2 regions of the Mesorhizobium sp. C268A genome follow, and region 2 is predicted to be linked to the other one. Evidence: predicted binding sites of a transcription regulator. Region 2 holds the regulator's gene; the other holds the start of a gene.
The links. Region 2 encodes LexA, which represses DNA repair genes until DNA is damaged. Its sites were predicted from a motif close to TGTTCNNNNTGTGTTCNG; they were not measured.
Positions count from the first base shown of each region.

Region 1 (4,062 bases), on a different contig from region 2:
CACCCAGTCGGCGGTCTTGATGACTTCGAGATTGTGCTCGATGACCACCACCGTGTTGCCCTGGTCGACCAGTTCGTGAAGCACTTCCAGCAACTTGGCGACGTCGTGGAAGTGCAGGCCGGTGGTCGGCTCGTCGAGGATGTAGAGCGTCTTGCCGGTCGCCTTGCGCGACAATTCCTTGGCGAGCTTGATGCGCTGCGCCTCGCCGCCCGACAGCGTCGTCGCCTGCTGGCCGATATGGATGTAGCCGAGGCCGACCTGCTTCAGCGTCTCCAGCTTGTCGCGCACCCCGGGCACGGCGGCAAAGAAATCGACGCCTTCCTCGACCGTCATGTCCAGGACGTCGGCGATCGACTTGCCCTTGAACAGGACGTCGAGCGTCTCGCGGTTGTAGCGCTTGCCGTGGCAGACGTCGCACGTGACGTAGACGTCGGGCAGGAAGTGCATCTCGATCTTGATGACGCCGTCGCCCTGGCAGGCCTCGCAGCGGCCGCCCTTCACGTTGAAGGAGAAGCGGCCCGGCTGATAGCCGCGGGCCTTGGCCTCGGGCAACCCGGCAAACCAGTCGCGGATCGGTGTGAAGGCGCCGGTGTAGGTGGCCGGGTTCGAACGCGGTGTGCGGCCGATCGGCGACTGGTCGATGTCGATGACCTTGTCGAGGAATTCGAGGCCCTCGATGCGGTCGTGATCGGCCGGATGCTCGCGCGAGCCCATGATGCGGCGCGACGCCGCCTTGAACAGCGTCTCGATCAGGAAGGTCGATTTGCCGCCGCCAGACACGCCGGTGACGGCGGTAAAAGTGCCGAGCGGGATTTCGGCAGTGACGTTCTTGAGATTGTTGCCGCGCGCGCCGACGATCTTCAGCCGGCGGTTTTTCTTGGCCTCGCGCCTGACACCGGGCGTGGCGACTTCGAGCGCGCCCGACAGATATTTACCGGTGATCGAGTTGGGATTGGCCATCACCTGCTGCGGCGTGCCTTGGGCGATGATCTCGCCGCCATGAATGCCGGCGGCCGGACCCATGTCGACGACATAATCGGCATGCAGGATGGCGTCCTCGTCATGCTCGACGACGATCACCGTGTTGCCGATGTCGCGCAGATGCTTGAGCGTGTCGAGCAGGCGGGCATTGTCGCGCTGGTGCAGGCCGATCGACGGCTCGTCCAGCACATAGAGCACGCCGGTGAGGCCGGAGCCGATCTGCGACGCCAGACGGATGCGCTGGCTCTCGCCGCCCGACAGCGTGCCGGAATTGCGCGACAGCGTCAGATAGTCGAGGCCGACATCGTTGAGGAAGCGCAGGCGGTCACGGATTTCCTTGAGAACGCGCACCGCGATCTCGTTCTGCTGGTCGTTGAGATGTGGCGGCAGTTCGGTGAACCACTGGTCGGCCTTGCGGATCGACAGCTCTGTGACTTCGCCGATATGCTTGCCGGCGATCTTCACCGCCAGCGCTTCCGGCTTCAGCCGGTATCCCTTGCAGACCGGGCAGGGCGTCGCCGACATGAAGCGCTCGATCTCCTCGCGCATCCAGGCGGATTCGGTTTCCTTCCACCGCCGTTCGAGATTGGGAATGACGCCCTCGAACGTCTTGGTGGTCTTGTAGGAGCGCAGGCCGTCATCATATTGGAAGGTGACCTCGCGCTCGCCGGTGCCACGCAGGACGGCATCCTTAGCCTCTTCGGTCAGGTCTTTGAACTTGTCGCCGAGCTTGAAGCCGTATGCCTTGCCCAGCGCTTCCAGCGTCTGCGCATAATAGGGCGAGGTCGATTTCGCCCACGGGCTGACGGCGCCGTCGCGCAGCGAGACGTTTTCGTCCGGCACGATCAGGCTGGCGTCGATGGCGCGCTGATTGCCGAGGCCGTCGCAGGTCGGGCAGGCGCCGAACGGGTTGTTGAACGAGAACAGCCTGGGCTCGATCTCCGGAATGGTGAAGCCGGAAACCGGGCAGGCGAATTTTTCCGAGAACAGGATGCGCTCATGCGTCTCGTTCTTCGATTTGTTGACCGAGTCCTCGCCGGTCTGGCTGGCGTCGAGCGGCCGGTCGGCGAACTCGGCCACCGCCAGCCCTTCGGCGAGCTTCAGCGCCGTTTCGATGGAATCGGCAAGCCGTGTTGCCAGGTCGCCGCGCACGACGATGCGGTCGACGACGACGTCGATGTCGTGCTTGTACTTCTTGTCCAACGCCGGCACATCGGCGATCTCATAGAAGACGCCGTCGACCTTGACGCGCTGAAAGCCCTTCTTCTGCAGCTCCAGCAGTTCCTTGCGATACTCGCCCTTGCGGCCGCGCACGATCGGCGCCAGCAGGAAAAGGCGCGTGCCTTCCTCGACCGCCAGCACCCGGTCGACCATCTGTGAAACCGTCTGGCTCTCGATCGGCAGGCCGGTCGCCGGCGAATAGGGGATGCCGACGCGCGCGAACAGCAAGCGCATGTAGTCGTAGATCTCGGTGACGGTGCCGACCGTCGAACGCGGGTTCTTCGACGTGGTCTTCTGCTCGATCGAGATGGCCGGCGACAGGCCGTCGATCTGGTCGACATCCGGCTTCTGCATCATTTCGAGGAACTGGCGCGCATAAGCCGACAGGCTCTCGACGTAACGGCGCTGGCCCTCGGCATAGATGGTGTCGAAAGCAAGCGACGATTTGCCGGAGCCCGACAGGCCGGTCATGACGATCAGGCTGTCACGCGGCAGGTCGAGATCGACATTCTTTAGGTTGTGTTCGCGTGCCCCGCGAATGGAAAGGTATTTATGGTCGGCCATCGCCGGTCGCCGCCTCAGGTCTGGTGTCAGTGGGATCGGCGGGTTTTCCCGGCCATTCCCTATGTAGGTATTTTTGCCGCCACGTCGAGAGACGCCACACTTCTCGACCAAAGCCGTTTAACCGTCTTTCGCGCGAACGGGCAAGCGGAAAGAACAAAGACCGAACACGCTCCTGACAAAGCTGTGCAGAAACTGACAAGGGTGTTTCAGAAACTGACCCTGACGTAAGCTCCCGACGATCACATTTTCCGTAACCGGCTATTCAAGGTTGACGCCGTCAAATCAGGGGCGCACTCTGCCGGAGTCAACGGAGCCGGCCGTCTTTGATGGCCTCGCCGCCCATAGCGGCCTGCGAGACGCCGCAGGTTTTTGCGATTTGTGCTTCGGATTGACACCAGTCGCAACGGACATAGGAGCGGAGCATGACGCCACCGGATAGTCCCTTGAGGCTCCACCTGCTAGTGGAGCCGCGGCGGGCATAATTGCCAGGTAGTTTCAAGGCATTGGAGTGTATGCGTCCAAACGAACGCATCGCGTCAGTCCAACAAACCACCAGACAAACCGTGACCTGCCGAATCCCACAAAAATCAGAGACGGCTAGTCGGATAGTCGGCTGAATGCCGCGAAGCATCCGAAATCAAAGTCGGTATAACACTACCGGCAGTTTGGATTTGGAATCCAAAAAAAAGCCCCGACCGTTAGCGGAAGCAACGGCGGGGCTGTTCTTTTGCGAGGAAGTCGTCGGCGCAGGCTTTCTCTCCCGTATGGTAGCTGGGAGAAGGGGCTACCGGCGCGGCGGCTTGATCCCACCCGTGCCGACATCGACAGTGATGCTGCCGGAAATCCTGACATCGGTGTCGCCGATCTTGAACGTGCCGTTCTCGCCGGGAGGCAGCGCGTCGTCCGGCTCCGGCTGCGGCGCGGGCTTGGCGATGCGGTAGTCGCCGGCCACGCCGGGCAGGGCGCCTTTCCGCGACGTGCTGGTGCTGCCCCCGGCAAAGGCCATGCTCGATGTCGCCGCCGTGATGGCAATGGCTATGGTCAGTCTGTTCAGGTGGTAGCGCATGGCAAGACTATAGTGCCGCGCTCAAGGCGAGGCCAGACCAGCGGCGTTGAAATTGAGGGAACACCGGCCTGCATTCAATCCGCCGATCAGGCCGCCTCCTTTTTGCGGGTGTCGAACACATGGTCGACGAGGCCCCACTCCTTGGCCTCCTTGGCGGTCATGAAGAAATCGCGGTCGAGCGTGCGTTCGACCTCTTCATAGGTGCGGCCGCAATGTTGCGCATACAGTTC
Region 1 covers NZ_JAMYVX010000001.1:8,924-12,985, reverse strand. The annotation lists gene uvrA (excinuclease ABC subunit UvrA) at 1-2,766, opposite strand, end outside; gene NKL06_RS00065 (hypothetical protein) at 3,551-3,772, opposite strand; gene NKL06_RS00060 (ATP-dependent Clp protease proteolytic subunit) at 3,919-4,062, opposite strand, start outside.
Region 1: uvrA (excinuclease ABC subunit UvrA) is a predicted target of LexA. The motif match lies at 2,916-2,933, and genes of this name have one in related genera.

Region 2 (4,062 bases):
ATGTCTGATGGATCACGATGCTGGATGACGAGCAGACCTCGAAGACGGAAGTGGCCTATCGCCTGCTCAGGCGCGATATTCTTGCGACCCGGCTGGCGCCTGCCGCGCCGTTGAAGCTGAGCACGCTGCGCAACACCTACGGCATCGGCTGGACGCCGTTGCGCGAGGCGCTGTCGCGGCTGGAGGCGGAACGGCTTGTGACCGCCATCAGCAACCGCGGGTTTGCGGTCGCTCCCGTCTCTCGGGCGGAGCTCGAGGATTTGGCGCGTGCGCGGCTGGTGGTCGAACTGCCCCTGCTGGTGGAATCGATCGAGAAGGGCGACCGTGAGTGGGAAGACGCGGTCGTTGCCGCCCACTATCGTCTCTCACGGTGCGGGTCTGTTCTCGACGATCCATCGGATGATGCGGTCGACGCGTGGTACGAAAAACACGATGCCTTCCATGCGGCGCTGCTCAGTGCCGCGACATCCAGCTGGCTGCTGCGCTTCAATGCGACGATTTCCGACCAATTGCATCGCCATCACCGCTTTCTGGGTCTGGCCCCGACGCTGCGCGCCGCCGCCGGCCGCACGGATGGCCACCGGAAGGCCGTGGCGGCCCTGCGCGACGCCGTGGCGATCGAACACCATACCGCCCTGATGGAAGCGGCCCTCGATCGCGACGTCGAACGTGCGAAAACTCTGATGACCGCTCACATCGGCTACACGCTGCAGGTCTATGCCCAGAGTGAACCCGGCGCGGATGCTGCGCAGCCCCGTCCGAAAAGGAAGCGGCGATCGTAGCCGACGACGCAGGGCACTTTGTCTTCGTTTCACCCCGTTGCCGGCCAACGACTACGAGCGCCGCTCGCGGTGCCGAACGTCACGCTGAACAAAACGTCAACACATTCATTAAACTTTAAAAGGTTGCGGAACACAACTGGAACAGATAGTGTTTGTTCTGGGTTTGTTTTTTCTGATTCTGGTTTCAGAACCCCTGGGGGCCGCGATGCTGACGCGCAAACAACATGAGCTTCTGATGTTCATCCATGAACGCCTGAAGGAGAGCGGAATCCCGCCGTCCTTCGATGAGATGAAGGAAGCGCTTGACCTCGCCTCCAAGTCCGGCATCCACCGCCTGATCACGGCGCTTGAGGAGCGCGGTTTCATTCGCCGGCTGCCGAACCGGGCGCGCGCGCTGGAAGTGCTGCGGCTGCCCGACTCGATCGCACCAGGCCTCAATGCGGCGAGGAAGTTTTCGCCGAGCGTCATTCAGGGCAGTCTTGGTCAAACCGGCCAAGGGCAAGGCGGCCAAGGACAAGGCGCGATGGGCCAAGGCGGTATCGGCCGCCAGATCAAGCCGGGCTCGCCGTCGCGTTCGATGTCGGCCGGCAATGACGACGCCGTTTCGGCGGTGTCGATCCCGGTGATGGGACGCATTGCTGCCGGTGTGCCGATCGACGCCATCCAGCATCAGACCCATTCGATCTCGGTGCCGCCCGACATGATCATGGGCGGTGAACACTACGCGCTCGAGGTCAAGGGCGATTCGATGATCGAGGCCGGCATTTTCGATGGCGACACGGTCATCATCCGCAATGCCGACACAGCCAGCCCCGGCGAGATCGTGGTGGCGTTGGTCGACGATGAGGAAGCGACCCTGAAACGCTTCCGCCGCAAGGGCGCCTCGATCGCCCTGGAAGCCGCCAACCCGGCCTACGAGACCCGCATTTTTGGACCGGACAGGGTGAAGGTGCAGGGCAAGCTTGTCGGATTGATCCGGCGCTACTGAGCCGGCTTGGGTTTGTACTTTTCACGCTGGTTGTAAGGCGGCAGGCCGCGCGCGTCGCGGGAGAAGCGGCGTTGCTCGTGCCAGGGGCGATACGGCTTGTCGACGGCGAACCGGATGGTTGGCGCTGCCGCTGCCGATTGCGGATCGAAGAAGACGGCGGCGCTGCCGTCGCGGGCCAGCTGTTTCTTCGTCACGACCAGGACCAGCGGGTCGCGGCACGGATTGTAGGCGGTGGCGTCATCGATGACGATCAGGCTCGCGAAGGCACAGGCCGGCCGCGCCGTCTTGCGGTCTTTCGCAAGAGCTACAATGGCTCCGGAAGGGTGTCGAGCGATACAGAGATCGCCGGTGCAATAGAAGGGCGAGCCGGGCGGCAGATCGAGCGGATCGAGATCGAACCGCGTATCTGTTGCCTCGAAAATCTCGGGCGGGATAATGGTTTCGGCCCGCAGCGCCCGTTTCCAATTGTCCGTGGTGAATTCGTTGGAGCGTTCGCGGTTGAGGGCGAGTTCGCCGCCACCGATCTGCATGGCCACCAAATGTGCGTCCTCGGATATGAGCACGTCGGGCGTAAGCACCTGCGGCACCGTCAACAGGCCGGCCAGCGCGAAAGGCACGGCCGCCAGCCTGAGCCAGGTGGTGGCCATGGTGGCGATGACGAGGGCGACTGCCACCAACAGCACCGAGCGGATGGAGATCAGCCCGACGGCGTCGACCGGCGAGCGCTCGGAAATCCAGGCCGATATAGCGATCATCGCCATCAGACCCTTGCCCATCACATAGAGGAACGGCCCGTCGGCGCCGAACGGCATCGCCAGTGCGCTGAGCACGGCAAAGGGCATGACGATCAACGAAACAATCGGCATCACGGCCAGATTGGCGATCAGGCTGAGCGGCGACACACGCTGAAAATGCCAGATGGCGAACAGCAAGGTTGCACTGCCGGCGATGATCGAGGTCATGGCGAGGCCGCCCATGGCCAGCGCGAATTTTCGCGACAGGAAGCCGACGAAGGAGCGCTTTGCCAGCGGCGTTCTCACCTTGTCGGCGCGGTAATCGGCCCAGCCGGCATAGGCGCCGACAAGGGCGGCGGTGGCGGCAAACGACATCTGGAAGCTGGGACCGACCACCTCGTGCGGCGACACCAGGATGACGGCAATGGCGGAGATCGCCAGATTGCGCATGGTGAGTGCGGCGCGATCAAACAGCACGGCGACAAGCATGACCGCCAGCATGATGAAGCTGCGCTCGGCGGCAACCACGACGCCTGAAATAACGAGATAGGCGGCGATCGAGACAAGCGCTGCCGCGGCCGCATATTTCTTCACCGGCCGGCGCGAAGAGAAAACGGGAAACAGCGCAAAGGCGCCACGCAGCAACGCCATGATGGTGCCGGCAACCAGCGCCATGTGCAGGCCGGAGATGGAGATGATGTGGTAGATGCCGGTGCGCCGCATCGCTTCGTTGACCTCGTCCGGGATGCCGGCGCGCACGCCGACAATCAGCGCCGCGGCAATCTCGCCTTCGGCGCCGCCGATCTTGCCCCTGATATGGTCGGCAATGTTTCGCGCGCGTTCTCGATTGCCGAGGAGAGCCGTGCGGTCAGCGGCGGCGGTCCCTGCGTAGCAATGGTTTTCGGATTGCCGAGAAAGAAGCCGCTGCCGCCGATACCGGTGAAATAGCTGTCGAAGGAGAAATCGTAGCTCTCCGGCCGCACCGGACCGGTCGGCGGCAACAGCCTGGCATAGCCGGTGATCAGGGAGCCGGCGGTCATATCGGCGGGAACGGTCCGCGCCGAGAGCCTGACCCGCTCCGGGGCGTAGCGCAGCTCGGGGTAAGCGGTCGAAACCACGTCGAGCGTCAGCCTGATGCGGCCGCTTTCCATCTGTTCGAGACTGACGACGCGGCCGGTCAGCCGTGTCTGAATCTCGGAGCCGAGCATCTGCGTTCCGGCGCGCCAGGTCTCGACCTTGGCGGCGACGACGCCGAGCGCGCACAGCATCGCGGCCATGCAGAACAGATGCGTCCTCGGCCGCGATCGCGTGGCGACAGCGCAACATGTCGCCAGCACCACAATGGCGATTGGCTGCGCAAAGCCCGGCTCGCCGGCCAGCGAGAAGTAGACGATGACGCCGGCTGCCAGGAAAACCGGGACCAGCAGGAAGGCGACGCCCCGGTCGAGCTCCGTGTCGGCAGCCACGGCAAGGCTGCGGCGGAGCGCGGGCCATGACGGGCGGCGAAGCCGTCTGCGCAGTCGGGCGATAGATCCGGGCGCTGTGACTTGCGCCGGCA
Region 2 covers NZ_JAMYVX010000003.1:1,098,734-1,102,795, forward strand. The annotation lists gene NKL06_RS32190 (GntR family transcriptional regulator) at 18-782, shown strand; gene lexA (transcriptional repressor LexA) at 988-1,770, shown strand; partial or broken gene NKL06_RS32200 (ComEC/Rec2 family competence protein) at 1,764-4,062, opposite strand, start outside.